DNA from 4 places in the Salinicola sp. MIT1003 genome. Region 2 is predicted to be linked to each of the others. Evidence: predicted binding sites of a transcription regulator. Region 2 holds the regulator's gene; each other region holds the start of a gene.
The links. Region 2 encodes LexA, which represses DNA repair genes until DNA is damaged. Its sites were predicted from a motif close to TACTGTNTANNTANACAGTA; they were not measured.
Positions count from the first base shown of each region.

Region 1 (7,489 bases), on a different contig from region 2:
CCATATTTACTGCCCTTACTGCGAAGAGCATCGCGAAGAGGAAGAGTTCCATCCGCGTGGCCAGGCCCACCTGCAGCGCCCCGCCGATCCGGAGAACTGTTCCGATAAGGAATGGGGCGACTATCTGTTCTTCCGCGACAACCCCCGCGGCATTCATCACGAGCTGTGGGTGCATTCCGTCGGCTGCCGCAAGTTCTTCAACATCACGCGGCATACCGCGAACTACGAGATCCTCGAAACCTACAAGATGGGCGAGCGCCCTTCGATCACTGCCGAAACGCTGGCCGCCGACGAGCGCCAGTCCGGCGTTCAGGCCGCGTCCGGCGGCTGGCAGACGGTCGGCGCGCGCCCCGAAGACGAAGCGTTGAACACGGAGGCACGGGCATGACGCAGATCCATCGATCCAACCGCGGCGGTCGTATCGATCGCTCCCGCGAACTCTCCTTCACGTTCAACGGCAAGCGCTACACGGGCTACGCCGGCGATACCCTGGCCTCCGCCCTGCTGGCCAACGGCGTGGATATCGTCAACCGCAGCTTCAAGTATTCACGGCCGCGCGGCATCGTCGCGGCGGGCCCTGAAGAACCCAATGCCGTCGTGCAGCTGGGCGCCAGCGAAGCGGCTCAGGTACCCAACGTCCGCGCCACCCAGCAGGCGCTCTACGAAGGGCTGGTGGCGCGCAGCACCAACGGCTGGCCGAACGTGCAGCGCGACATGATGGGGATGATCGGCAAGTTGGGCGGCAGCTTCATGCCGCCGGGGTTCTACTACAAGACCTTCATGGCGCCGGCCTCGATGTGGATGACCTACGAGAAGTACATCCGCAAGGGCGCCGGTCTGGGGCGTAGCCCGCTCGAGTCCGATCCGGACATCTACGACCACATCAACCAGCATTGCGACGTGCTGATCATCGGCGGCGGTGCCGCCGGTCTGGCAGCGGCCCGCATCGCTGCCGACAGCGGCGCCCGCGTCATGCTCTGCGACGAACAGGAAGAGCTGGGAGGTTCGCTGCTGGATAGCCGCGAGACGCTCGACGGCCTGCCGGCGCCGGAATGGGTATCGCAAGTGGTCACCGAGCTGGCGGGAAGAGAGAACGTCGAGCTGCTGCCCCGAACGACCGCCAACGGCTATCACGACCACAACTTCGTCACGCTCCACGAGCGTCGCACCGAACATCTCTCGGATACCGCGCCCGCCGTGAACCACCGTCCGCAGGCGCGCTCTCGGCTGCATCGCGTGCGCGCCAGGCATGTCATCCTGGCGACGGGCACCCATGAGCGTCCGCTGGTCTACGGCAACAACGACGTCCCCGGCAACATGGTCGCCGGTGCGGTGTCCACCTACATTCGACGTTTCGGCGTCGTACCCGGCCACAAGCTGGTGCTGTCGGTCAGCAACGATCACGCCTATCGCACGGCGCTGGACTGGCACGAGTCCGGTCGTGAAGTGGTGGCGATCGTCGATGCCCGCGCCACTTCTCAGGGTGAACTGGCTGAACAGGCCCGCGCCCAGGGGATCCGGATCATCAACCAGAGCGCCGTCATCGAAGCCAAGGGCAGCGATCGCGTCACGGCGGCTCGCATCGCCAGGGTCGATCTGGATGCGTTCTGCGTTCTCGGTCACGAAGAGACGTTGAGCTGCGACACCATCGCCAGCTCCGGCGGCTACAGTCCCGTCATTCATCTCTCCTCCCATACCGGAACCCGGCCCGTATGGCGTGACGACGTGCTGGGCTTCGTGCCCGGCGACGTCAAGGGCATGACATCGGTGGGTGGCGTTCACGGTGTCTTCGCCCTGAAGGCAGTGCTCGAGCATGCCACCGAAGGGACTCGCCGCGCGCTGGAGGCCATCGGGTTCGACGGTGCCTCGTCCGCACCCGGGCTGCCTGACGTCGCCGAACGGCGCGAGGCCCCGGCCTGCGCGCTCTTCCAGGTGCCCCACGTGAAGTCGGCCATGCGAGCCCCCAAGCAGTTCGTCGATCTCCAGAACGACGTCACTGCCGCGGGTATCGAACTGGCCACGCGCGAAGGGTTCGAATCGATCGAGCACGTCAAGCGCTACACCGCGCTGGGCTTCGGCACCGATCAGGGGAAACTCGGCAACATCAACGGCATGGCAATTGCCGCCCGTTGCCTGAAGCGTTCGATCCCGGAAGTCGGCACCACCGTCTTCCGACCCAATTACACGCCGGTAACCTTCGGTGCCATCGTCGGCCGCCACTGCCGGGAGCTGTTCGACCCTGAGCGCTACACCGCCCTGCACGCCTGGCATGTCGAGCATGGCGCGGAATTCGAGGACGTCGGCCAGTGGAAGCGCCCTTGGTACTTTCCACAAGTACGCGCCGGAGCCGTCAGCGGCGAACGCGAGAGCATGGCAGAAGCGGTGGCCCGCGAGTGTCTGGCGGTGCGCGAGAAAGTCGGCATCCTCGATGCTTCTACGCTCGGCAAGATCGATATCCAGGGGCCGGATGCGCGGGAATTCCTGGGCCGGGTGTACACCAACAAGTGGGCCAAGCTGGCACCTGGCCGCGTGCGTTATGGCCTGATGTGCAAAGACGACGGCATGTTGATGGACGACGGCACCACCAGCTGCCTGGCCGAGAATCACTTCCTGATGACCACCACCACCGGTGGCGCCGCCGGCGTGATGGAGTGGTTGGAGCTGTGGCATCAGACCGAATGGCCGGAGCTCGAGGTCTACTTCACCTCGGTGACCGACCACTGGGCGACCATGACCGTCACCGGGCCACAAGCGCGCAAGCTGATGTCGGAGGTGACCGACATCGATCTGTCCCCGGATCAGTTCAAGTTCATGGACTGGCGCGAGGGCAACGTTGCCGGCATTCCGGCTCGCGTATTCCGGATCTCCTTCACCGGCGAACTGGCCTACGAGATCAACGTCCAGGCCAACTATGCGATGCCGGTCTGGAAGGCCCTGTTCGAGAAAGGCGACAAGTACGGGCTGACCCCCTACGGCACCGAGACCATGCACGTGCTGCGCGCCGAGAAAGGCCTGATCATCGTCGGCCAGGACACCGACGGTTCGGTCACGCCCGAGGATCTGGGCATGCAGTGGGCGGTGGGCTACGACAAGCCGTTCTCCTGGATCGGCAAACGCGCGTTGACCCGCCCTGACACGGCGCGAACCGACCGCAAGCAGTTCGTGGGGCTCAAGCCCAGGGATCCCAAGGTCGTGCTGGAGGAAGGCGCGCAGATCGTCTTCGATCCCGAGCAGAGCATTCCGATGACGATGGTCGGCCACGTCACCTCCAGCTACTACAGCCCCAACCTCGGTCACGGGTTTGCCCTCGCCGTCATCAAGGGCGGCCGCGATCGCCTGGGGCAGACGGTCTATCTGCCGATGAAGGATGGCGTCGTGCACGAAGCGGAAATCGTCAGCCCGGTCTTTATCGATCCCAAAGGAGAACGTCAGAATGTCTGAGATTCGTGAATTCGACTGCCGGCCGAACGATCAGACCGGTGCAGAGTCGCCCCTCGCCTGGTCGTTTCAGCGCGGTCCGGCGCCCGCCGCGGACGCACAGGCCGGGGTGACGCTTCGGGAATCCGCCTTCATGGGCCATCTGATCCTGCGGGGCGGCGCCATCGTCCTGGATGAGGCCGTGCGCGAGGTGCTGGGCATCAACCTGCCGGCGCGGCCCAACACCCTGGCCGTGGATACCAAGGGCGAGCGTTCGATCCAGTGGCTATCGCCGGACGAGTGGCTGATTCTGGTTCCCGGCGGCGAAGAGTTCGTGCTGGAGAAGGCGCTTCGCCATGCCCTGGGGCAAGCACACTTCAGCCTCGTCAATGTCAGTGGCGGTCAGACCGTCATCACCTTGCGCGGCCCCAAGGCACGCGAGACGTTGAAGAAGTCGACGCCCTACGACGTTCACCCGTCGGCGTTCCCGGTCGGCAAGGGCGTTACCACGATCTTCGCCAAGACCTCCCTTATCTTGCGCCAACCCCAGGCGGACTGCTGGGAGCTCATCGTGCGCCGCAGTTTTGCCGACTACGTCTACCGATGGCTCCTCGATGCCGCCGCAGAGTTCGGTGTGACGGTCGAGCGTCGATGAGACAGAAGGCCGATGTGCAATCGGCCTTCCTATACCCAGGAGCCCCGTCAGTGGAGAACAATAAAGCGATGAACAACAAATCGACGAACAACAACTGGATCCTCACCGCCCAGTGCCCCAGCCGCCTGGGCACCATCGATGTCGTGACGCGCTTTCTCAAAGAGTCACGCTGCTATGTCAATGAAATCAGCTCGTTCAACGACGCGCCAGCCGAACGCTTCTTCATCCGCGTGGCCTTCCAGCCGGACAGGACGCTGACGTTCGACAAGGACCGCTTTGCGGAATCCTTTGCGGCGAGAGCGCAGGAGTTCGACATGACGTTCGAGCTCAGCTCCAGTGCCGAGCGAATGAAGACCGTCATCCTCGTTTCCAAGGCGGATCACTGCCTCAACGATCTGCTCTATCGCTATCGGACCGGCCAACTGGCGCTCGACGTCAAGGCCATCGTGTCCAACCACCCGGACCTGGAACCGCTCGCCAGGTGGCACAACATTCCGTACCACTACCTGCCGGTCACCCCCGAGACCAAGACAACACAGGAAGCGCAGATTCGAGCGGTGATCGATGACATGGACGCTGACCTGATCGTTCTCGCCCGATACATGCAGGTGCTTTCACCGCAGCTCTGTGACGCCCTGAATGGGCGCGCCATCAATATCCATCACTCGCTTCTCCCCGGCTTCAAAGGCGCCCGGCCCTATCACCAGGCGTATGAAAAAGGGGTAAAGCTGGTCGGCGCCACGGCGCACTATATCAATAACGATCTCGACGAAGGCCCGATCATCGCCCAGGGTGTCGAATCGGTGGATCACGCCTACTTTCCGGAAGATCTGGTCAACAAGGGCCGGGATATCGAGTGTCTTACGCTGGCTCGCGCGATTCAGTACCACACCGAAAGACGCGTTTTCCTCCATGCCCAAAAGACCGTCATTCTCAGCAAGTGACAGCACTCGTCATGGAGGATGACTGAAAGACGCTTGGTACCTCTGAATCCGACAGACCTTGCCCCTGTGCCACAACTCGAATACTGTACACAAATACAGTATTCGAGACGGATCACAGGGTCGCCGCATGGAACTGATCGACAAGCTTTCCATCCTCGCCGATGCCGCCAAGTATGACGCTTCCTGCGCCAGCAGCGGCGCACCCAAGCGCTCGTCACGGGGCAAGGCGGGGCTCGGGTCGTCATCCGGCATGGGGATCTGTCACAGTTTTACCCCGGACGGGCGCTGCGTCTCGCTGCTCAAGGTGCTGCTGACCAACTTTTGCCTGTTCGATTGCCAGTACTGTGTCAATCGACGCTCGAGCAACGTGCCGCGGGCGCGCTTCACGCCGGAAGAAGTCGTCCGATTGACGCTATCGTTCTACCGCCGCAACACCATCAGCGGGCTTTTCCTGAGCTCCGGCATCATTCGCTCCAGCGACTACACCATGGAGCAGCTGATTCGCGTGGCCAGGCTGCTGCGCGAAACGCACCAGTTTCGCGGCTATATCCATCTCAAGGCGATTCCGGAAGCGGATCCCAGACTGCTCGAGGAGGCCGGACGCTACGCCGACCGGCTAAGCGCCAACATCGAGCTGCCGACGCTGACCAGCCTGAAGACGCTGGCCCCGGAAAAGGAGCTCGGCACCATCCACGCCGCGATGGGCCACATTCGCCAGGGAATCGACGCCACCAACGACGACATCGCGCGAGATGCCAGGCACCTGCCGCGCAGCGCCAATCCGAAGCGCATGGCGCCGCGCTACGCGCCCGGTGGCCAGAGCACGCAGATGATCGTCGGCGCGGATGCCACCGACGACCGCACGATCCTCCAGTCCGCCCAGCATCTCTACCGGAATTTCCGTCTCAAGCGCGTCTATTACTCGGCGTTCAGTCCGATTCCCGAACGCCCTGCCGGGCTGCCCCAGGCTGCGCCGCCGCTGCAGCGGGAGCATCGGCTGTATCAGGCCGACTTTCTGATCCGCAGCTACGGCTTTCAGGCCGAGGAGCTGCTGAACGCACCGGGCAATCTGGATCTGGAGATCGATCCCAAACTGGCCTGGGCGCTGGCCCATCGCAATGACTTCCCGGTGGATCTCAACCGAGCCGAACCGGCCATGATCGCCCGCGTCCCCGGCATCGGTTTGCGCAGCGTACAGCGGCTGGTCGATCTGCGACGGTTGCGGCGCATTCGCTATCAGGACCTGGTGGCGCTGCGCTGCCGGCTGGACACCCTGCGGCCCTTCGTGGTGACGCAGGACTACCGCCCCACCGATGCCGATCGAGACAGCACCCGGCTGCGACAGAACCTGACCGCGCCGCAGCCGTCCCAGATGGCGTTGTGGTAGCACCGAATAGAATATTGGAGATAGCACGAAGGAGATCTCGTCATGCACGGTGTCTCAACGCTCCCGGCGTCATGCGTTGCCTGGGCCGACGATTTCGATGAATGGCGGCAGCAGGCGCGCCAGTTGCTCCAGGCTGGCATCCCGCCGCCTCGCGTGACCTGGCACGATGGCGAGGCGCGCCACGACGACCTGTTCGCGTCACCGACGATATCCGAGCGACCGTCAAGCCCGGAGGGCGCTTCGACACCGATAAGCATCGGTCGCGACCAGTTGGCGCTGCTTCGCAATGCTGCCCGCTATCGCCCCCGCGGGAGCGAACAGCCACGCTGGCCGTTGCTGTATCGGGTTCTGTGGCGAGTGGTCCAGAGCGATGCGACGGCCATGCATCCCGCCGATGAGGATGGCCGCGTGCTGCACCAGCGCTGGCATGCGATCAAGCGGGAAGCGCATCACATGCACGCCTTCCTGCGGTTTCATCGTCGCGACGATGCGCACGGTGAACGCTATGTCGCCTGGTTCGAGCCCGCGCATGAGATCCTCGATCTAGGCGCGGAGCACTTTGCCGATCGCATGGGCGGCTCGCGCTGGATCATCGCCACGCCGGGAGGTGGCGTCAGCTGGGATGGCACGACCCTCGACTACCGCGCCCCCTGCCCCGAAAACTGGACCCGCGAAGCACGGGCGGCCGCCAATCGTTCCAATGCCGACGAAGAACATGCTCTCTGGCGGACCTATTTCGTCAGCACGTTCAACCCGGCGCGTCTCAACCACAAGGTGATGACCCAGCACATGCCACAGCGCTTCTGGCGTCATCTCAGCGAAGGCGACCTGATCCCGACGATGGAAGCGAAGGCGCGCCACGGCGGCCAGCGCCTGGCGCAGGAGACGAGCGTGGGTCAGCGCCAGGGGAAGACGCTGAGTGTAAAGCTGCCCGCCGACGCCACCCGCCTTCCCAGCCGTCAACGAGATGACGCGCCAACCGATTGATAGGGCGAAATGCCATCTCAATTAGCGCTTTCTTATTCAATCCATTTCTCGAACTTGCTGCATATTGGCGGCGTTTCGCTGATCGATAGCGACCCGCTG
Region 1 covers NZ_MCAP01000055.1:134,689-142,177, reverse strand. The annotation lists gene BC443_RS14895 (sarcosine oxidase subunit delta) at 1-388, shown strand, start outside; gene BC443_RS14890 (sarcosine oxidase subunit alpha family protein) at 385-3,441, shown strand; gene soxG (sarcosine oxidase subunit gamma family protein) at 3,434-4,072, shown strand; gene purU (formyltetrahydrofolate deformylase) at 4,141-5,016, shown strand; gene BC443_RS14875 (putative DNA modification/repair radical SAM protein) at 5,144-6,403, shown strand; gene BC443_RS14870 (TIGR03915 family putative DNA repair protein) at 6,446-7,390, shown strand.
Region 1: a site for LexA is predicted at 5,098-5,117, ahead of BC443_RS14875 (putative DNA modification/repair radical SAM protein). Genes of this name have one in related genera too.

Region 2 (7,489 bases):
GACCAATTGGGGGACATCGATGCCGAGCTCGGACGCCAGTTCGCGATGAGCTTCCTGGTGCGAGGCTTCCCCATGTACCGGCAGCAGCAGTTTTGGCTGTATCCAGCGGTAGAGTTGACGCAACTCTTCTCGCGCCGGATGCCCCGAGGCATGAAGGGCGGGGTCGGTATGTTCGTCATGCACGTTGACGCCGAGCCGCTTGAAGCCGGCCTTGAGCCGTTCGATGGGGCGCTCGTTGCCGGGGATGGCCCGGGCCGAGAATATGACGTCGTCGTCCGGTTGCAGGTCCAGGGCAGAGTGTCTCCCCTGAGCCATGCGTGACAATGCCGAACGGGGTTCCCCCTGGCTGCCGGTGGCGATAATCAGGACTTCCTCTGGGTGGAGATAGCCGAGATCGTGAGCCGGCACTCGGGGCGGGAAGTCATCCAGGTATCCGAGTTGCAGGGCAATCGACACCATGCGCTCCATCGAACGGCCCAGCAGTGCCGCTCGGCGTCCGCTGCGTTCTGCAATATCGCCCAGCGCCTTGATCCGGGCGATATTGCTGGCGAAGCAGCTGACGACGACACGACCCCGGCAGTTCCGGATCACTGCCTCCAGCGCACTGGCGGCTTCCGCTTCACTGCGCGAGTGGCCTTCCACATCGGCGTTGGTGGAATCCGCCACCACGAGATCCACCGGGGCCAGCGCCTGGAATTGGGCCGCGGATAACGGTGGGCCGATGAGCGGGCGCTCGTCCCGTTTCCAGTCGCCGGTATGCAGAATGCGATGGCGAGGCGTGATGATCGAAAGGGCGCAGCTTTCCGGTATCGAATGCGTCACCGGTAAAAAGGTGACTTCGAAAGGGCCGGTCGTCACGCTGGCACCGGGCTGGACGGGCTTGAGCGCGTCGGTCTTCAACCCCTGTTCGATGAACTTGGCTCGCAGCAGCTCGATGGCCAGCGGGGTGGCGTAGACGGGGCAGTTCCAGCGTGGCCAGATCCAGGCAAGGGCGCCAAGGTGATCCTCATGGCCGTGGGTGATGTAGACGGCAGAAGGCACCATCGCGTGGGCTGCCAGATGCTCGACATCGGGAATCTGGAGGGGTTGATCCGGCAGATCCTGACGAATCATCATGCCGCAGTCGACGGCTATCCAGTCGTTTTCGTAACCATAGAGCGACAGATTCATGCCGATCTCACCGCAGCCTCCCAAGGGATGGAACAGCAGCGGTGGGTAAGTGCGGGGGCGGATCTGTGCGCGCGGACGGAACATCGTCATCCTTAAAGGGTGAAATCTGGCTTCACTATAAGTCATGCCTCTCGACCCGCTCAAACCCATCGCGGCGCTGGCTGGCGCTCGGCATTGGGGTACAATGCCGCTCTCATTGACGTGGCAGGCCATGTCGGGGCGCTGAACGGGGTTTCAGGGTGTTTCCGAACCAGGGCGTGTTTTCGAGTCAACGCGTATTTTCGAATCAAGGCTTGTTTTCGAGCCAACGCATATTTTCGATTCAAAGCGTATTTGCAAAGAGTATTTCCGAGAGCCATGCCGCACAATTACCGTTTGATCGTTTCCTGCCCCGATCGCGTGGGTATCGTTTCGCGTGTGTCGGGTTTCATCGCTGCCCAGAACGGCTCGATCATCGAAGCCAATCAGCACTCCGATCTGGATACGGGGCGCTTTTTCATGCGTTACGATATCCAGTCCAACGCCTTGAGTGCCGACGCTTTCCGGGCTTCATTCGCGCCCATTGCCGGTGAGTTCGAGATGGACTGGCGACTGAGCGATTCCGCCCATCGCCCGCGAGTGGTGATCATGGTGTCGCGGGAATCCCACTGTCTGGTCGATCTGCTCTACCGCTGGTCGGCCGGGGAGCTCGACTGTGATATTCCTTGTGTGATCTCCAATCACGAGGACCTGCGGCCTTTGGTGGCGTGGCACGGCATCCCGTTCCATCATGTGCCGGTCGACCCTCGGGACAAGGCTCCCGCCTTCGCCCGTACCGAACGCCTGATCGAGGAGGCCGAAGCGGACAGTGTGGTCCTTGCCCGCTACATGCAGATCCTGCCGCCGGATATCTGCCAGCGCTATGCCGGCCGCGTGATCAATATCCATCACAGCTTTCTGCCGTCTTTCGCCGGCGCCAAGCCCTACCATCAGGCGTTCGAACGTGGCGTCAAGCTGATCGGCGCGACCTGCCACTATGTCACCGAAGAACTCGATGCAGGGCCGATCATCGAACAGGACATCCAGCGCGTATCGCACTGCCATACGCCGCAGGACCTGGTGCGTCTGGGTCGTGACGTGGAAAAATCGGTGCTCTCTAGGGGATTGCGCTGGCACCTGCAGGATCGAGTACTCATCCACGGCAACAAGACCGTGGTGTTCTCGTGATGCCTATTGCTTGAGGCTCAAGGCGACACCGAGCCGGGATCGGTGTCGTCGAACAGCCCGAGCTGGCGCTGGTCCGGTTCCGGCATCAGGCGTACCCCCACGCCCAGCAACCGAACCGGCCGCTCTCCCCGACGCCAGGCGCTCTTCAGCAGTTCATGGAACCGTGCGTGGACGATACCGCGAGCGCCTGTCTCCTGCGTCGTGCTGGCAAAGTCATTGAAACGTACCTTGACGAACTGCTTGGCAATGGCCGGGTCGCCGTGCCGTGCCAGGCGGTCGTGGAGCTTCTCGATCAGAGGCTCCAGCGCCAGGTGGCAATCGGCGAGACCGGGAAGATCGTGGTCGTAGGTGGTTTCGACGCTGACTGATTTGCGTTCGCGGGAGACGTTGACCGGCCGCTCGTCGATACCGTGAGCCAGCTCGTACAGTCTCCGGCCGAACTTGCCGAACTGATCCAGTAGCCGGTCCAGTGGCTGGGTTCGCAGGTCGTGGCAACTGGCGATTCCCATGGCATCGAGTTTGGCGGCCATCGCCGGACCGACACCGTGAAGCTTCTTGACGGGGAGGTCGGTGATGAAAGACTCCGTTTCCTCCGGCGGGATCACGAACAGGCCGTCGGGCTTGTCCCAGTCGCTGGCGATCTTGGCCAGAAACTTGTTGGGTGCGGCGCCGACCGAGACGACGATTCCCGTTCGCGCGAGCGCCTCTTGCTTGAGCCAGCGGGCCATCCAGGTAGCGCTGCCCTGGAACTGGGTGACCGCCGTGACGTCGAGATAGGCCTCGTCGAGGGAGAGCGGCTCGACCAGCGGCGTCAGCTCGTGAAAGATGGCCTGAATCTGTCGCGAGACTTCGCGATACTTGTTGAAGTCTGGCGACAGCACTTTCAATTGCGGGCAGAGACGCACCGCTCTCGCCGTGGGCATCGCGGAGTGTATGCCGTACTTTCTGGCCGGGTAGTTGCAGGTAGCGACGACGCCGCGTCGATCGGCGCTACCGCCGATCGCCAGGGGAATATCTTTCAGGGCAGGATTGTCACGCATTTCCACGGCAGCATAGAAGCAGTCGCAGTCGGCATGCAGAATCTTGCGCATGGAACCGGAGGCGGGCGCCTCAATGCAGGCCGGAGCCGTTGCCGCCGCGGATGACGCCGACCCCCAGCCCCTCGATCTCCAGATGCTGGTGTTCGAGATCGACCACGATCGGCGCGAAGTCGGCATTCTCGGCGCTCAACGTGACGTGACTGCCCTCGCGCTGGAAGCGCTTAACGGTGACCTCGTCGTCTATCCGGGCGACGACGATCTGGCCGTTGCGTATCTGCTGGGTGCGGTGCACGGCGAGCAGGTCGCCGTCGAAGATGCCGGCATCCTTCATCGAGAGGCCGCGCACGCGAAGAAAGTAGTCGGCACTGGGTGAAAAGTAGTCGGCCGGCAATGGGCAGTAGCGATCGATATGCTCGGTGGCGAGAATCGGGCTACCGGCGGCCACGCTGCCGATGATCGGCAAGCCGGGAGACTGGGGCTGGGACTCCGCGGGCTCGATTTCGTTGCCATTGGCCGGCAGCCGGATACCGCGGGAAGTCCCGGGGATCATGCGGATGACGCCTTTTCGATCCAGCGCCCGCAGGTGTTCCTCGGCAGCGTTGGGAGAGCGAAAGCCCAGGGCCCGAGCGATTTCGGCCCGCGTCGGGGGGTAGCCGAATTCGCTCATTGTCTTGACGATGAAGTCATAGACGTTTTGCTGCCGTGCGGTGAGCGGTCTCGCCATTGGTTTCTCCCGGGCCTGTGTCATCGTTATGGTCATCGATCAGGCGTGTTCATGTATACAGCCTGGAATTGTATCCAGTCATTGCCGGCGTGGGAAGTCCTTCGCGGCTCGCGTTGGCAGCCGCGTGGCCCTGGCCCGATCAAATGCTGGATTGTGCCGTCCGTTGCGGAATGATTAGAATCATAATCGTTCTAAGTCGCTGTTCTCTGGTTGCCGTTTTCTGGCGCGAGGTATGACATGGCCCAACCCGATACCGTCACGCGTATTCTCGATACGGCGGAGGTCCTTTTTGCCGAGAAGGGTTTCGCTGAAACCTCGCTGCGCAACATCACCACGCGGGCCAAGGTCAATCTGGCTGCGGTGAATTACCATTTCGGATCCAAGAAGTCGCTTATTCAGGCGGTGTTTGCCCGTTATCTCGATCCGTTCTCGGAACGTTTGAATGCGGCGCTCGATGACCTGGAAGCCCGCTATCAGGGCAAGCAGGTGCCGCTGGAAGTCCTGCTGGAACAGCTCGCCACCACGGTTCTGGAAGTCCCCGCCGAGCGCAACAGCCTCAAGGTATTCATGAAGCTGCTGGGCCTGGCTTATGCGCAGGCCCAGGGCCATCTGCGGCGCTATATCCAGGAACACTATGGCGACACGTTTCGCCGCTTCGTGGGGTGCCTGCGTCTGGCAACGCCGGATCTTCCCGACGCCGAGCGATTCTGGCGTCTACATTTCATGCTGGGCACCGTGGTCTTTACCTTGTCCGGCCTGGATGCCTTGCGGGATATCGCCGACAGCGAATACCAGGAGCACATGTCGATACGGGAGCTGATCCGGCATCTCCGTCCCGTGGTGGTCGCCGGCATGCAGGCGCCGCTACCCGAGTCGTTGGAGAAACTCGGCTCGGCCGCCGAGTAGACCAATGGGCCCCGGTAGCGGGCTGCCTCTGTCATGCATCCCCCGTGTCGTCTAGAATCGGGCGCTCAATGGTCTCAGGTGTTTGCTATGACTCAACCTCTCGGTCCGGTCATGCTGGATGTCGAAGGCACTCGGCTACGTGATGAAGAGCGGCAGTTGATCTCTCGTGCAGAGGTTGGCGGCGTACTGTTGTTTGCTCGAAATACACCGGACGTTGCCACTACCCAACGGCTGATCGGCCAGATCCGCAAATGTCGTCCCGATATCCTGGTCGCCATCGATCAGGAAGGTGGTCGGGTGCAGCGATTGAAGGAAGGAGTGACACAAATTCCGTCCATGGCCACGCTGGGGCGGCAATTCGCCGAGTCTCCCGAAGCGGCGCTGACGCTGACGCAGGACACTGGCTGGCTGCTGGGCATGGAGATGGCGGCCTGCGGCTTCGATGTGACCTTTGCCCCGGTTCTGGATCTCGACGACGACCAGTCGCCGGCCATCGGTTCGCGGAGTTTTTCGCCGGATCCCGAGGTGGTGACAGCCTTGGCTGGCGCGTTCATCGAAGGGCTCCACGAGGCGGGAATGGTGGCGATCGGCAAGCATTTTCCCGGCCATGGCGGAGTGCGCCAGGATTCCCACTTCGATGTCGCGGAAGACCCACGCTCGCTGGCGGAGCTGCGCGAGCACGATCTGATTCCTTTCGCCCGGCTGGCCGGCAAGCTGGATGGCATCATGCCGGCGCATGTCATCTATTCGGCCTTCGATGATCGGCCGGCCGGATTCTCGCCCAGTTGGCTCGGCATGCTGAGGGAGGAGCTGGGTTTCAAGGGCACCATCTTTTCGGATGACCTGACCATGGCCGCGGCGCACGCCGCCGGATCGCCCCGCGAGCGGGCCGAGGCTGCCTGGAGCGCCGGCTGCGACATGGCCGTGATCTGCAACGCGCCCGATGCGGCGCGCGAAGTCGTTGCTGCCTGCGAAGGCCGACAGGCCCAGCGTATCGCCAAGCTTCGCTATGCACGCGCGCGTCCCAGCCTCGAATCGCTGGCCGCCATCTCCCGGTGGCGGCGCACCCACGTACGTCTGGAAGCGCTCAGCGAATCCGAATGACGTGCACCGTTTTTCGTTCTTCGGCGGCAGTATCCGATGGTCTGCCGCCGCTCATTGCATGGTGAATCATAAACGATGACTCAATCCCCACCGATCGATGCCCTGAGCTCGATGCAGGAAGTCATGGACAGTGCGGACTGTCTGATCGATCAGGCACAGGTCGAGCGAGCGCTGGACCGCATGGCGGCCGATATCACGCGCGAACTGGGAGACAAGCTGCCGGTTTTCTACTGCGTCATGAACGGCGGTCTGATCACCACCGGGCATTTGCTGACGCGGCTCGGGTTTCCCTTGGAAGTCGATTACCTCCACGCCACGCGCTATCGCGGCGGGATGCGAGGCGGCGAGCTGTTCTGGCGGGTGTCGCCGGAAGTGCCCATGGCCGGTCGTCACGTGGTGATCGTCGATGACATCCTCGACGAGGGCGCGACACTGGCGGCGATCCTGGATTACTGTCGGCAAGCCGGCGCGGCGAGCATTTCGACAGCGGTGCTGGTCGACAAGCGTCACGATCGCAAGGCATCCCCCGATCTCAAGGCCGACTATTGCGGGCTGGAAGTCGTCGACCGCTATGTCTTCGGCTTCGGCATGGACTACAAGGGGTACTGGCGTAACGCGCCGGGAATCTTCGCGCCCAAGGGGATGTGACGGCACGCCCGACCCGTTGGCGAATCGCCAGCCCGGCGTGCTCGGGGGCTGCCATTTCCCAATCTTCTCCTGCTCCGATTCGGCCCGCTCAGCGCGGGCTGAATCGTCTCTGCAGTCCGGTCTCGTTCATCATCCGCGTCGAGATCTCCTCGATCGAAAAGCGGGTGGTATCGATGTAGGGAATGTTGTGACGCCGGTAGAGCGCTTCGGCCTGGCCGATCTCCTGCATGCATTGGTCCATCGAGCAGTAACGGCTGTCGGGCCGACGTTCGGTACGAATGGCCGATAGCCGACGAGCATCGATGGTCAGCCCGAACAGCTTATGGCGATGCTTGGCCAGCGATGGCGGCAGGTTGAGGATGCCGTTGTCGTCCAGGTCGTCTTCCGTCAATGGATAGTTGGCTGCACGGATGCCGAACTGCAGTGCCAGATAGAGCGAGGTCGGCGTCTTGCCGCATCGGGAGACGCCGATCAGGATTACGTCCGCCTCCTGGTACTGGTGCGTGCGCGCGCCGTCGTCGTTGTCCAGCGCGAAATTCACCGCCTCGATCCGATGCATGTAGACATCGTCGCGGCCGATCGCATGCGTACGGCCAACGGTATAGGTCGAATGAGTCTCCAGTTCTTCTTCCAGCGGAGCGAGAAAGGTGGAGAAGATATCGACCTTGAATGCCGATGCCTGGGAGACGAT
Region 2 covers NZ_MCAP01000004.1:26,630-34,118, forward strand. The annotation lists gene BC443_RS01920 (ribonuclease J) at 1-1,254, opposite strand, end outside; gene purU (formyltetrahydrofolate deformylase) at 1,528-2,376, shown strand; gene dinB (DNA polymerase IV) at 2,394-3,467, opposite strand; gene lexA (transcriptional repressor LexA) at 3,487-4,140, opposite strand; gene BC443_RS01940 (TetR/AcrR family transcriptional regulator) at 4,378-5,046, shown strand; gene nagZ (beta-N-acetylhexosaminidase) at 5,134-6,150, shown strand; gene BC443_RS01950 (hypoxanthine-guanine phosphoribosyltransferase) at 6,226-6,798, shown strand; gene BC443_RS01955 (pyruvate, water dikinase regulatory protein) at 6,887-7,489, opposite strand, start outside.

Region 3 (7,489 bases), on a different contig from region 2:
GGTGTACCGCCCCATGTGGCCGAAGCCGATTCCGAAGGGATCGAGCACCACTGCAGCGATGCCACCGTCGAAGCCATGCAGCGCTTTCTCGAAGTGCATGATCGCTGATACGCCGATACTTTCCTGATCTGCCGATAGCCGTTCCCGGGAATTCCGTCTGGGAACCTTTCGACGTTGGTGGTAGACTCCTGCGCGCTGAAACTTTGATCATTCCACGACGCGCTCGACAGGTCGCTCCCATGCAAGACCGCATCGACAACACCATCGCTGGCATGACGCCACCCTAGCGTAACGCCCCACCCCGGCGTGCCTCTTGCGCGCGCTTCGCTGTCTCCGATACCCCTGTATCTGCACGACGGCATGTTCTTGTTCGACCCATTCAAATCAAACTCTTGCCGCGACTGCGTGGCCGTCGTTCGACTGCACGCTGTATCGATCCCGTCGACGACCGGGCGATACCGGTGGCCATTCCGCTTTGGCTGACGGGCGGATCGGCGCGATCGGCAACGGCCTATCGCGGCTCATGACAGGGAACTGCCCATGTTAGAAACGATAAAACAGCACTGGTTTTCCAATATTCGCGCCGATGTGCTGGCCGGCACCGTCGTCGCGATGGCGCTGATCCCCGAGGCGATCGCCTTCTCGATTATCGCCGGCGTCGATCCCAAGATTGGTCTCTATGCATCGTTTTCCATGGCGGTGGTGATCGCTTTTGCCGGCGGTCGGCCGGGGATGATCTCTGCCGCCACCGGCGCCACGGCGCTGTTGATGGTGACCCTGGTGCGCGATCACGGTCTGGAGTACCTGCTGGCGGCAACGCTGCTGACGGGGGTGCTCCAGATCGTGTTCGGCTATCTCAGGCTGGGCGAGCTGATGCGCTTTGTGTCGCGCTCGGTGGTCACCGGTTTCGTCAATGCCCTGGCCATCCTGATCTTCATGGCGCAGCTGCCGGAGCTGACCGGCGTGACCTGGCATGTCTACGCGATGACGGCGGCCGGGCTCGGCATCATCTACCTGTTTCCGTACCTGCCGGTGGTCGGCAAGATGTTGCCATCGCCGCTGGTATGCATCGTGGTGCTGACGATCGTCTACATGGTCAGCGGCATGGATATCCGTACTGTGGGCGACATGGGCGAGCTGCCGGATTCCCTGCCGGTGTTCCTGTGGCCCGACGTGCCGCTCAATCTCGATACGCTGATGATCATCCTGCCGTATTCGCTGGGTATCGCCGTCGTCGGCCTGCTCGAGTCGATGATGACTGCAACGATCGTCGATGAACTGACCGATACCTCGAGCGACAAGAACCGCGAGTGCAAGGGGCAGGGCATCGCCAACATCTTCTCCGGCCTGCTCGGCGGCATGGCGGGCTGCGCGATGATCGGCCAGTCGGTGATCAACGTGAAATCCGGTGGACGCACGCGTCTCTCCACGCTGGTGGCCGGTGTCTTTCTGCTGATTCTCGTCGTCTTCCTGGGCGACTGGGTCTCGCAGATTCCGATGGCCGCCCTGGTCGCGGTGATGATCATGGTTTCGATCGGGACGTTCAGTTGGGAGTCGATCGTCAACCTGCGCCGCCACCCGATGTCGACGAACATCGTCATGATCGCCACCGTCGCCGTCGTCGTTACCACTCACAACCTGGCGATCGGTGTGCTGGTCGGCGTGCTGCTGGCGTCGCTGTTCTTCGCCAACAAGGTGGGGCAGATTCTCTACATCGGGAGTCGCATGGACGATGACGGCAAGACGCGCAACTATGAGGTCGTGGGACAGGTGTTCTTCGCATCATCGACCCGCTTCAATGCCGGCTTCGATTTCAAGGAGGCGGTCGAGCGCGTCACGATCGACGTTTCCCGCGCCCACTTCTGGGATATCACGGCGGTCGAGGCGTTGGACAACGTGGTGATCAAGTTCCGCCGCGAAGGCGCCGAGGTCGAAGTGGTGGGCATGAATCAGGCCAGTGCCACTCTGGTCGATCGTTTCGGGGTGCATGACAAGCCGGATGCCGTAGAGAAGCTCATGGGTCACTGACCCCGATTATCGGGCCGAGCTGGCCCGCTTTCGATCATCAACCAAGAACGGCTGAAAGGAGAATCCCATGAGTGAACGTCAGGTTCTGGCCTGCATCGACGATTCGCGTCACGCTTTCGCGGTGTGCGCCGCGGCTTCCTGGGCCGCCGAACGGATCGGCGCCCCGCTCGAGCTGATGCACGTGCTGAGCAAGGCGCCATGTCTCGGCGCTACCGATGCCAGCGGGCAGATCGGACTCGGAAGCCGCGAGCACCTGCGCGAACAGCTGACCGAGCTCGACGAGCAGCGTGCCAGGCTGGCTCAGCAGCACGGTCGCGAATTGCTGGAAGCCGCCCGCGGCCAGGCCGAGCGCCTGGCCCCGAATACCACGGTCTCCACTGCGCTGCGTCACGGCAATCTGATCGAATCCCTGGTCGAGCGTGAGCCTCAGGCACGCCTGGTCGTGCTGGGCAAGCGCGGCGAGTCGGAGGATGAAACGCTAGAACATCTCGGCGGCAATCTGGAGCGGGTCGTGCGCACGCTGCATACCCCGATTCTGGTGACGCCTCCGGAATTCCAGCCGCCCTCGAGACTGCTGCTGGCTTTCGACGGTGGCCGGACGACCCGCAAGGGCGTCGAGATGATCGCCGAGAGCCCGCTGCTCAACGGTCTGATCTGTCACGTGATCATGGTCGGGGCCGGTACCGACGATCAGCGAGCCCAGCTCGAGTGGGCGCTGAATCGGCTTCGCGAGGGGGAAGTCGACGCCCAGGGCACGATTCTGGCCGGCGACGTCGACGAGATGCTCGCCGACTACGCCGACCAGCATCGGATCGACCTGATGATCATGGGAGCCTACGGCCACTCGCGGATTCGCCACCTGCTGGTCGGCAGCACCACGACGGCCATGCTGCGCCATGCGCGGACGGCAACGCTCATTCTGCGTTGATATTGGTACCGCACTGACTGGGGTACCTGTAACCGACCGATCGCCACGACGCTCGTCGTGGCTTCCGATCAGACGTCGTGGCGGGAGGGCGGCGCCGGCTGATGTTGCAGAAAGCGCGACAGCCGCTCCGCCTGACTCTCGCCGACCTGACACAGCTGCCAGGCGATTTCGGCGTACTGCATGAGTGTCGGCAGCATTAGCTGCAGGCGATGTGCGTCGTTCTCGTGGCGCTGTGCCTCGGCGTCCAGCCATTCGAAGAGTTGCGCCAGGCGAGTGTAATTCACGTCACCCCGGCCGCTGTTGCCGCGCAGGGCATCGACCGCCAGACAGCGCATGACGCTGCGCTTGTTGGGATCGAGACCCTCCTTGTCCAGCAACGCTTCGGCATGCTGTACGAACTGGCTCATCAACTGGGACAGTTCGGCCGCTTCCAGCTGGCGGCGCACCGCATCCTGGCTTTCGATCAGCGCCTGCTGCTGGCGCGTCAGCCCTCTCACCAGAATCACCAGTTGCACGCAGAGCCAGCCGGCCAGTACCAGCGTCAGTAGATACAGGCCCAACGGTGCCAGCGCATCGGCCGGCAGCGGCCAGCGCAGGTCGCTGGCGAGCACGCCGCCAGCGGCCAGCGCCAGCAGCATGATGATGATCAGAGCGATGGAAATGCCAGATTTCATGCGATGTCCATAAAAGAGGGGCGTCTAGAAGAGGGCGCCTAGAAGAGAGACGTCGTCTCCATGACGCTTTATCGGCGCTGGATGGCGATCCTTGAGCATTGTCTAAAATGGGTCTTCATGCGTCCCGTACAGGGAGGCATTGCACACGTGGCCAATTCGAATGTGGGTCCATCCTCTGCATTGCACGAATGCCGATTCTCCGCATACTGAATGGCAGTCGGCTTCCTGCGGTCATTCGGCGCTTTCATTCAGATACGATCATCCGGAGAGCGTTTCGAGAATCGTGCCGCCGATAGGACAACCATTGTCATTGACAGAAGCGTGTCGGGATTAGAAGAAGCGTGTCGGGATTAGAATCGGGATTAGAAGAAGGAGAGGTCATGTCACTGGAATCCACGGTGCCTTCCGAGGTCCAACTGGGATGCGACGAGCTGTCCCGGCGTCTGGGCGAAGCCTGTCTGGCACGAGGCGTTCGGGTGACAACGGCGGAATCCTGCACCGGGGGCGGCGTCGCCAGCGCCATCACCGCGATCGCCGGTAGTTCCGCTTATTTCGAAACCGGTTACGTGACCTATTCCAATGCCGCCAAGCAGCGCCTGCTGGGAGTCTCGAACGTGACGCTGGAGACGCACGGCGCCGTCAGCGAGGCGACCGTGCGCGAAATGGTCGCTGGCGCCTGCCGTGACAGCGGCGCGGAGCTTGGCGTTGCGGTCAGCGGCATTGCCGGCCCGGAGGGTGGCAGCGCCGAGAAGCCGGTGGGTACGGTGTGGTTCGCCTGGGGCGATGAAAGAGACCAGCATGTACGCTGCCTTCGCTTGCCCGGCGATCGCCAGGGCGTGCGTGAGCTGGCCGTGTCGGTGGCACTGGCCGGGTTGATAGAATTGCTGTCGCAAAGTGGCCCTGAGGCATGATCCGCATCGGCGACGACGCTGACGTCGCGACCGTTATCAGAACTTGATCGAAAAACTTCGAACGGGGATAGGCGCGCGACGGTTTTTTCGCCATACTACTGTCTAATCATACAGTATGTGAGCCGAGCGCCGTGACCGGCGTTGCCCCGTCTCACCCTGCGCATTCATAGGAGACGTTCATGGCACAGGACGAAAACCGCAGCAAGGCACTCAATGCGGCTCTGTCACAGATCGATCGCCAATTCGGCAAAGGCACCGTGATGCGCCTGGGTGACACCCCGCGTACCGCGATCCCGGTAGTCTCGACGGGCTCTCTGGGGCTGGATATCGCACTGGGTGTCGGCGGCCTGCCTTACGGCCGTGTCGTCGAGATCTTCGGCCCGGAATCTTCGGGCAAGACGACGCTGACGCTGTCGGTCATCGCCCAGGCGCAGAAGGACGGCAAGACCTGCGCCTTCATCGATGCCGAGCACGCACTCGATCCCAGCTACGCCGAGAAGCTGGGCGTCAATCTCGACGACCTGCTGGTATCGCAGCCCGATACGGGCGAGCAGGCGCTGGAAATCTGCGACATGCTGGTGCGCTCGGGTGGTGTCGACGTCATCATCATCGACTCCGTGGCGGCCCTGACGCCGCGTGCCGAGATCGAAGGGGAAATGGGCGACTCCCACGTTGGTCTGCAGGCGCGTCTGATGTCACAGGCGCTGCGCAAGATCACCGGCAACATCAAGAACGCCAACTGCATGGTGGTGTTCATCAACCAGATCCGCATGAAGATCGGTGTCATGTTCGGCAGCCCGGAGACCACCACCGGTGGTAACGCGCTGAAGTTCTACTCCAGCGTGCGCCTCGATATTCGTCGCATCGGCTCGGTCAAGCAGGGCGACGAGGTCACCGGCAACGAGACCCGGGTCAAGGTGGTCAAGAACAAGGTGGCGCCCCCGTTCCGGCAGTCCGAGTTCCAGATCCTGTACGGCAAAGGCATCTACCACGCTGGCGAGGTCATCGATCTCGGCGTCCAGTGCAATCTGGTGGACAAGGCCGGTGCCTGGTACAGCTACAAGGGCAGCAAGATCGGTCAGGGCAAGGCCAATGCCGCGCAGTATCTCGAGGAGCATCCCGAGACGATGACCGAGATCGAAGACCAGATCCGGGCCCAGCTGCTCGCCACGCCGACGACGCAGGAAAAGGCGCCCGAGGCTGCCGCTGCCGAAAGCGACGACGCCAACGATTCGTTGCTGTAAGGCTTTCCGGGAGCTACGGATGTTCGGTAACGGCGGCGGCGAGCCCTCAGGCGGCGCCAGGTCCCGCGAGGTCTCCCCCCGGGACATGGCTATCCAGTATCTGGCCCGGCGCGAGTACTCTCGCGCCGAGCTGGTGAGCCGGCTGAGCGCCAAAGGCGTCGACGGCGACGATATCCATCGCGTGCTGGGTGATCTGGCCGATGAAGGTCTGCAGTCCGATGCACGCTTTGCCGAAATCTTCGTGCGCTCGCGTATCGCGCGGGGGCAGGGGCCGGTCAGGATTCGCGTCGACATGGGCCAGCGCGGCATCGCCGAATCGCTGATGATGTTGGCTCTTGAGGCGGAGTCCCCCGATTGGCGGAGCCTGGCTTGCGAAGCACTGGCCAAGCGTTTCGACGGCCCTGGCGCAACGCCACGGGAACGCGCCAAGCGCGAGCGCTTTCTGGCCGGGCGCGGCTTCGAATTCGATCAGGTTCGCCACGCCATGAGGCATGCCTGGAACGACGGAGCGTGATCTTCGGTTCCTGAAGTTCGGCCTTCTGGATCTCTTTCGCGGGGTCGCTCACAGCCTCGTGCCACTGGTTCAAAGCGGCACGATATCTCGAACGTTCCACCGCTTCTCTTCCCGCATCTGCTCTCCTCCCCACGCCATCTTCGGATGCCTCGTCTTCCGGTTTCCCGTCAGGCCGGCGAACCGTCTCCGGTACGTCTGATATCGCTTTTCCCGGCGAAACGCATCCGGTTTCTTCGGCGACTGGCAGCGAAGAGGCCGAGTTGTCGAATCCCGCCGACAGTGGCGTCGCACTCGACAGACTATCGGCCCTCCACGTTATACTAATGCGCTTTGCGATGGCCGGAGAGGTGTTGATAGCGCCTTTCCGTTGCCGGATTTTGCGTCGCCACGTGGTCTGCTAGCCGCCGTGGACGCGCCTATCGCCACGGATTGTTTATGAAAAGTGCAGATATCAGACAGGCTTTCCTGAGCTTCTTCGAGGAGCGCGGACACACCATCGTGCCTTCCGCCTCCCTGGTGCCGGAAAACGACCCGACGCTTCTCTTCACCAACGCTGGCATGGTGCCGTTCAAGGATGTGTTCCTTGGTCGGGATCCGCGTCCTTACGTGCGTGCCACGTCGGCACAGCGCTGCGTGCGCGCCGGCGGCAAGCACAACGACCTGGACAACGTCGGCTACACTGCCCGCCATCACACCTTCTTCGAGATGATGGGCAACTTCAGCTTCGGCGACTATTTCAAGGCCGATGCCATCCGTTATGCCTGGACGTTCATCACCGAAGTGCTGGGTTTGCCCCAGGACAAGCTCTGGGTCACCGTCCATATCAGCGACGATGAAGCGGCCAGAATCTGGATCGAAGACATCGGCGTCGATCCGGCGCGTCTGTCGCGTCTGGACGAAGACAACTTCTGGCAGATGGGCGACACCGGCCCTTGCGGACCCTGCTCGGAAATCTTCTACGATCACGGTCCCGAAGTCTGGGGTGGCCCGCCGGGCAGCCCGGAAGAGGACGGCGATCGCTATATCGAAGTGTGGAACCTGGTTTTCATGCAGTTCGACCGTGACGCCTCCGGCAAGATGACGCCGCTACCCAAGCCGTCGATCGATACCGGCATGGGCCTGGAGCGCATGGCGGCGGTGATGCAGGGCGTGCACTCCAACTACGAAATCGATCTGTTCCGGAACCTGTT
Region 3 covers NZ_MCAP01000009.1:35,583-43,071, forward strand. The annotation lists gene mntR (manganese-binding transcriptional regulator MntR) at 1-108, shown strand, start outside; gene BC443_RS04430 (SulP family inorganic anion transporter) at 541-2,028, shown strand; gene BC443_RS04435 (universal stress protein) at 2,096-2,956, shown strand; gene BC443_RS04440 (hypothetical protein) at 3,025-3,630, opposite strand; gene BC443_RS04445 (CinA family protein) at 4,011-4,541, shown strand; gene recA (recombinase RecA) at 4,721-5,785, shown strand; gene BC443_RS04455 (regulatory protein RecX) at 5,805-6,299, shown strand; gene alaS (alanine--tRNA ligase) at 6,735-7,489, shown strand, end outside.
Region 3: a site for LexA is predicted at 4,638-4,657, ahead of recA (recombinase RecA). Genes of this name have one in related genera too.

Region 4 (7,489 bases), on a different contig from region 2:
CAGCACACCGCCACCGAGCCGCTGCAGCCAGCGCGAACCGCCGCGGCGGTCGGCGGTGAGCCATCGTCGCAGCGGTGCGGCCAGTAGTACGGTAACGACGTCGGCGGAGGAGAAGATCAGGTTGGTGACCACGCCCAGGCAGAGCAGCTGCCAGGTCATGGCGAAATCGGCCTGGGGCTGCACGAACTGCGGCAGGAAGGCGACGAAGAACAGCGCGGTCTTGGGATTGAGCACCTCGACCAGGAAACTGTCACGCAGCACTCGCCGTGCGGAGGCGCGTGATTCGAGCTGCGGCGCCTCGCCCAGGCCCTGACGCCACAGCCGTACGCCCGCCCAGAGCAGATAAATCCCGCCAATCACCTTCATCGCCACGTAGGCCAGTGGCACCGCCGCGAACAGCGCCGCCAGTCCCAGCGTCGCCGCCACCACATGCACATAGCAGCCAAGATGCACGCCCAACACCGCCTGCCAGCCCGCCCGGCGGCCCCGCCCCAACGTCTGTGCTGCGGTGTACAGCATCGCCGGCCCGGGCAGATAAGCGAAACCGAGCGCGGCTAGAACGAAGGTCAGCAGGTCCATGCAAGCATTTCCGAGCGAGAGGGTGTGACTTTGAGCCTAACGCGAGCTTGTATAAAAACGAAGCCCGGCCCGGCAATACCGGACTGGGCTCGTATCAAAACGCCGGCTCTGGAACGTTACGGCTTCATATCCTCGAAGAAGCGCTTCACGCCGTCGAACCAGCCCTCTTTCTTGGGCGAGTGGCGGCTGGCGCTACCCAGGCTGTCCTGGAACTTGCGCAGCAGATCTTTCTGCTCTTCGTTGAGATTGACCGGAGTCTCGGTCACCACCTTGCAGAGCAGATCGCCGGCCGGGCCGCCGCGCACGGGCTTGACGCCCTTGCCGCGTAGCCGGAACAGCTTGCCGGTCTGGGTTTCGGGCGGGATCTTGAGCTTGACCCGGCCTTCCAGCGTCGGCACTTCCAGTTCGCCACCCAGCGCCGCGTCGACGAAGTTGATCGGCACTTCGCAGTGCAGGTGCCGGCCGTCGCGCTCGAAGATCGGGTGTGCCTTGATCTCGACCTGGACGTAGAGATCGCCCGCAGGTCCACCGTTGAGCCCGGATTCGCCCTCGGCGTTGAGCCGAATGCGGTCGCCGGTATCGACCCCCGCCGGAATCTTCACCGACAGCGTGCGCGTCTCGCGGACGCGGCCTTCGCCATGACACTTGCGGCACGGCACCTTGATGCTCTGGCCGCTGCCATGACAGGTCGGACAGGTCTGCTGCACGGCAAAGAAACCCTGCTGCATCCGTACCTGGCCCTGGCCGTGGCAGGTCGGGCAGGTCTCCTTGCTGGAACCCGGTTCGGCGCCGCTGCCGTCGCAGTGCCCGCACTCGACGTGGCGCGGCACACGGATATCGACAGTCGTGCCGAACACCGCGTTCTCGAGATCGAGTTCGAGGTTGTAGCGAAGGTCGCTGCCGCGCTGCGGCGCGTTCGGATTGCGACGCCCACCGCCGCCACCGAAGATATCGCCGAACACGTCGCCGAAGATATCGCTGAAGCCACCAGCGCCGGCACCGCCGAAGCCTCCGCCGAACCCGCCGCCTTGGCCGTCGACGCCGGCATGACCGAACTGATCGTAGGCCGCGCGCTTCTGGTCGTCGGAGAGCACTTCGTAGGCATCGGAGACCTCGCGAAACTTCTCCGCTGCCTGCTGGTCGTCCGGATTGCGGTCCGGGTGGTACTTCTGCGCCAGCCGACGATAGGCCTTCTTGATGTCCTTGCCGTCGGCGCTCTTGTCGACGCCCAATACTTCGTAATAGTCACGTTGGGACATTACTGAGTCCGCCTCCGTGTCGGCGCCGTGCAAACAGCAACGCGGGAGTTCTGGCTCCCGCGCTACTGCCGATCACACGGCGTCAGACGTCGTGGTTATTGCTTTTTCTGATCGTCGTTGACTTCTTCGAACTCGGCGTCAACCACGTCATCCTCTTTCTTACCGCTGGACTGGGCATCGTCGCCAGGCTGACCCGCCTGCGCGCCAGCACCTTCGCCCTGCTCGGCGTACATCTTCTGGGCCAGATTGCCGGAGGCTTCGGTCAAGGCATCCAGCTTGGCCTGGATGGCATCCTTGTCATCGCCCTTGAGCGCTTCCTCGAGCTCGCTGATTGCGGTCTCGATCTTGCTCTTCTCCTCGGCATCGACCTTGTCGCCGGCTTCTTCGAGCGTCTTGCGCGACGCATGGATCATGCCGTCGGCCTGGTTGCGCAGTTGGACCAGCTCTTCGAACTTCTTGTCCTCGGCTTCGTGCGCTTCGGCATCCTTGACCATCTGGTCGATCTCTTCGTCCGAGAGACCGCCGGAGGACTTGATCACGATCGACTGTTCCTTGCCGGTCGCCTTGTCCTTGGCCGTGATGTGGAGGATACCGTTGGCGTCCAGGTCGAACGCGACCTCGATCTGCGGCACGCCGCGCGGCGCCGGCGGAATGTCAGCCAGATCGAAACGACCCAGCGACTTGTTCTGCGCCGCCTGCTTGCGCTCGCCCTGCAGCGCGTGAATGGTCACGGCCGTCTGGTTGTCCTCGGCGGTCGAGAACGTTTGCGTCTTCTTGGTCGGGATCGTGGTGTTCTTCTCGATCAGCGGGGTCATCACGCCGCCCAGCGTCTCGATACCCAGCGTCAACGGCGTGACGTCGAGCAGCAGCACGTCCTTCACGTCACCGCCGAGCACGCCACCCTGAATCGCGGCGCCCATGGCCACGGCTTCGTCCGGGTTGACGTCCTTGCGCGCTTCCTTGCCGAAGAATTCCGCGACTTTCTGCTGAACCAGCGGCATGCGGGTCTGACCACCGACCAGGATCACGTCGTGGATCTCGCTGTTGGAGAGACCAGCGTCTTCCATGGCGGTCTTGCACGGGCCGAGCGAACGCTGAACCAGATCTTCGACCAGCGATTCCAGCTTGGCACGCGTCACCTTGATCGCCAGGTGCTTGGGACCGGTGTTGTCAGCCGTGATGTACGGCAGGTTGACTTCGGTCTGCTGCGCGGAAGAGAGCTCGATCTTGGCCTTCTCGGCAGCTTCCTTCAGGCGCTGCATGGCCAGGCTGTCGCCGGACAGATCGATACCGGAGTCGCTCTTGAACTGCTGCACCAGATAGTCGATCAGCTTGAGGTCGAAGTCTTCGCCGCCGAGGAAGGTGTCGCCGTTGGTCGCCAGTACTTCGAACTGCTTCTCGCCGTCGACATCGGCCACTTCGATGATCGAGATATCGAAAGTACCGCCACCCAGGTCGTAGACCGCGATGGTACGATCACCGGTGGAGCGATCCATGCCGTAGGCCAGCGCGGCAGCCGTCGGCTCGTTGATGATGCGCTTGACCTCGAGACCGGCGATACGGCCCGCGTCCTTGGTCGCCTGGCGCTGAGAGTCGTTGAAGTAGGCCGGAACGGTGATGACCGCCTCGGTCACTTCCTCGCCGAGATAGTCTTCGGCGGTCTTCTTCATCTTCTTCAGCACTTCGGCGCTGACCTGCGGCGGCGCCAGCTTGTTGTCGTTGACCTTGACCCAGGCATCGCCGTTATCGGCTTCGACGATCTCGTAAGGCACCATCTTGATGTCTTTCTGGACGACGTCGTCCTTGAACTTGCGGCCAACCAGACGCTTGATGGCGTAGAGCGTGTTCTTGGGGTTGGTGACCGCCTGACGCTTGGCCGCCTGACCGACCAGCGTTTCGCCGTCTTCGGTGTAAGCGATGATGGAAGGCGTCGTGCGGCCGCCTTCGGCGTTTTCGATCACGCGGGTCTTGTCACCATCGAGTACGGCGACACAGGAGTTGGTCGTACCCAGGTCAATGCCAATGATGCGTCCCATAATTCCTCACCTCATAACTATTCGTTGACGACTGAATTCGTTTTGATGACGGCGCTTTGCTGCGCGATTGACTGCTATGTGGGGGCTGCTAAGCGCCTTTCAAGTCCTTGCTCGGCGATTCCGATATGGCATCGCCTCGCACCGATGGCAGCTCTCCGGCCTGTTGTCTCAGCCTGCTGCTTTGCTGACCACCACCATCGCCGGCCGGATCAATCGACCGTTCAGGGTGTATCCCTTCTGCATGACGTCCATCACGGTGTTGGGCTCCAGCTCCGGATTGGGCACCATCGTCATCGCCTCGTGGAACTGCGGGTCGAACGGTTCGCCCTGGGGATCGAGCTGCTCGACACCGAACTTGCTCAGCGCGTCGAGCTGCATCCTGAGCGTCATGGAGACGCCTTCGCGGTGCGTTTCGTCGACCTCCTGCATGCTTTCCAGCCCTTTCTCCAGGCTGTCGACCACCGGCAGCAGCTCCTTGACGAACTTCTCAAGCGCGAACTTCTTTGCCTTGTCGGCGTCCTGCTCTGCCCGACGGCGAGCGTTCTGGGCCTCGGCAGCGGCGCGCATCGACTGATCCTTGGCCTCCGCCAGCGCCTGCTCGAGCTCCTCGACTCTGGCCGCCAGCACTTCGGCTTCGGGATTGGCCTGGCCTTCGATGTCATCCGCCTCGTGCTCGAGCGATTCCGCGAACTGCTCCAGGTCACCGTCCAATGCCTCATTGGTAGTCTGCTGTTGCGGTTCACCGTCGCGTTCGGCGCGCTCGAGTTCTTCGTCTACGGGATTCTGCGGATCTCTAGCCATGAGTCTCTCCTGGCAAGGTGTTGTGACAATTGTTCGACAAGCGTGATTCGGCAAGCGTCGGAGTTGTCTGCCTATATGGGGCTATCGATTCAGATCTCAAGCGCCGACCGCATAGCGGATCACAGGAGCCATTGAAGGGGTTTTTGGACTACTGTATAAACAACCAGACCGTCAGTGATCACACCTCAACGACCAGACACCGTATGGCCGCCATCGACCTCGGGAGGCAGCATGCTGATCCAACTCGCCATTCGTGACTTCGCTATCGTCGACGCTCTGGACCTGGAGTTTCAGGCCGGCATGACCGCCATCACCGGCGAGACTGGCGCCGGCAAATCGATCCTGCTCGGGGCGCTGGGGCTTTGCCTGGGAGAGCGCGCCGACGCCGGCGGCGTTCGCCATGGTGCCGACCGTGCCGATCTGAGCGCCCGCTTCGATATCACCGCGCGGGAAGACGCCAAGGCCTGGCTGGCGGCGCGGGAGCTCGCCACGGACGACTGCCTGCTGCGACGCGTCGTCACCGCCAGCGGACGCTCCAAGGCGTGGATCAACGGCCAGCCCTGTACCATCGCGGATCTGCGCGAACTCGGCGAATGCCTGATCGACGTGCATAGCCAGCATGCGCACCAGGCGCTGCTCAACGAGGACACTCACCGCCGCCTGCTCGACGATGCGGCAGGTCACAACAAGGCGGTGGCCGAGCTCGGCGAGCTGCACCGTCAATGGCACGCATTGCGCCGACAGTATCGCGAGCGTAGCGAGAACGACGAGGAACGTCAGGCCAAGCGCCAGTTGCTGCGCTATCAGGTCGAGGAGCTCGATCAGCTCGATCTGCAGGCCGACGAGCTGGGGAGCCTGGAACAGGAGCAGGAGACGCTGGCGCATCTCGAGGAGAGCCTGCGCGAGGCGCAGTTCGCCGCCGACAGCTGCGATCACGACGAGAGCGGCGCGTTGACTCTCTTGTCCCAGGCGACCCAGCGGCTATCCCGGGTGCCTGGCAGCGACCGTGGCAGCCTGTCCGAGGCCCTGGTGATGCTGAACGATGCACAGATCCAGCTCGAGGAGGCCGCTCGCGAGCTCCATTATTATGTCGAGTCGACCGAGCTCGACCCGCAGCGCCTGGCCTGGGTCGACGAACGGCTCGGCGAGATTCATCGTATCGCCCGCAAGCATCACGTCATGCCGGAAGAGCTGCACGACCTGCACCGCCGGCTGAGCGGCGAGCTGGAAGCGCTCGATAGCGGCGGCGACGATCTCGAAACGCTGAGAGCCAGGCTCGACGACCTGCGCCAGCAGTACCGCGACGCCGCCAAGCAGATCAGCGAAACACGCCAGCGCACCGCCACGGCTTTCGCCCAGCAGGTTCAGGAGCAACTGGCGTTCCTGGGCATGGACAAGGCTCGCTTCGCCGTCGATGTCACGCCGCTGGAAACACCCCAGCCCCACGGCCTGGATCGGGTCAGTCTGCAGATCAGCGCCAACCCGGGGCAGCCCCCGCGCCCGCTGGCCAAGGTGGCGTCCGGCGGCGAGCTCTCGCGCGTCAGCCTGGCGATCCAGGTCGTGGCCGCGAGTCACAGCACGCTGGCAACGCTGGTCTTCGATGAGGTCGATGTCGGCATCTCCGGCGCGACCGCCGAAATCGTCGGCCAGTTGCTGCGCCGGCTGGGGAGCGATGCCCAGGTCATGACCGTGACTCACCTGCCGCAAGTCGCCGCGCAGGCGCATCAGCACCTGCATATCGAAAAGCGCTCCAGCGACAACGAGACCCGGACTCAAATGTTCCAGCTCGACGATGCCGGGCGGGTCCGCGAACTGGCGCGAATGCTGGGCGGAGTGAAGCTTTCCAACCAGACATTGGCTCACGCGCGCGAAATGCTGGCGGCCAGCCAAGGCTCGACGCATTGACTCGCACGTTGCGAGTCACACACCGCTCCGTCAGGCACTGATTCGACCCGGTATCGGCGGCAGCCGGACACCAACCCGAACATGGGCTTGTACAGACACCCAAACGAAAAACGCCGACCCTCGGGTCGGCGTCTTGCAATACGGTCTGACAGTCTTACTTCTTGATGCCATCCTGGCGCGTGGCCTTGGAGCCGCGGGGGCGAACATAAAGCACCAGCGCGTGCTCGACCAGTTCGTACCCGTGTTCCTCGACGATCTCGCGCTGACGACGCTCGATCTCTTCGTCATAGAACTCGACGATCTCTCCCGACTCCAGATCCACCATATGATCATGGTGCTCTTCCTGGGACATCTCGAAAACCGCGTGACCGCCGTCGAAGTTATGTCGCACGACCAGCCCAGCCGCCTCGAATTGCGTCAAGACACGGTATACCGTGGCCAGTCCGACATCTTCACCCGACTCCAGCAGCGCCTTGTAGACGTCCTCTGCACTCATATGGAGTTCTTCTTCCATGCGAGTCGCTTCGAGGATTTGCAGAATCTTGACGCGCGGCAGCGTGACCTTCAGGCCTGCCTTACGCAATTCTTGGTTTTCGTCGGCCATGGTCGCTCTTCGCAGTAGCGTCTTGTGTCGGGTATGATCAATCCACGCAACGATAGTGAAAGACGGACTCAAATGCAAAAACTGATCAGCACGGTCGTACTCCTCCTCGCAGTCTCTCTCGTCGCAGGCTGCAGCTACTTGGGCGTCTACAAGAGGGACATCCCGCAAGGCAATCTCATCACGCAGGATATGGTGTCGCAACTGCACACCGGCATGAGCCGTGAACAGGTCGCCTACATCATGGGTACGCCTCTGATGGAAGCCCCGTTCTCGTCGGATCAGTGGGACTACGTCTTCTACCTCGA
Region 4 covers NZ_MCAP01000011.1:217,910-225,398, forward strand. The annotation lists gene BC443_RS06150 (LysE family translocator) at 1-579, opposite strand, end outside; gene dnaJ (molecular chaperone DnaJ) at 696-1,838, opposite strand; gene dnaK (molecular chaperone DnaK) at 1,934-3,874, opposite strand; gene grpE (nucleotide exchange factor GrpE) at 4,043-4,675, opposite strand; gene recN (DNA repair protein RecN) at 4,907-6,580, shown strand; gene fur (ferric iron uptake transcriptional regulator) at 6,735-7,184, opposite strand; gene BC443_RS06180 (outer membrane protein assembly factor BamE) at 7,257-7,489, shown strand, end outside.
Region 4: a site for LexA is predicted at 4,825-4,844, ahead of recN (DNA repair protein RecN). Genes of this name have one in related genera too.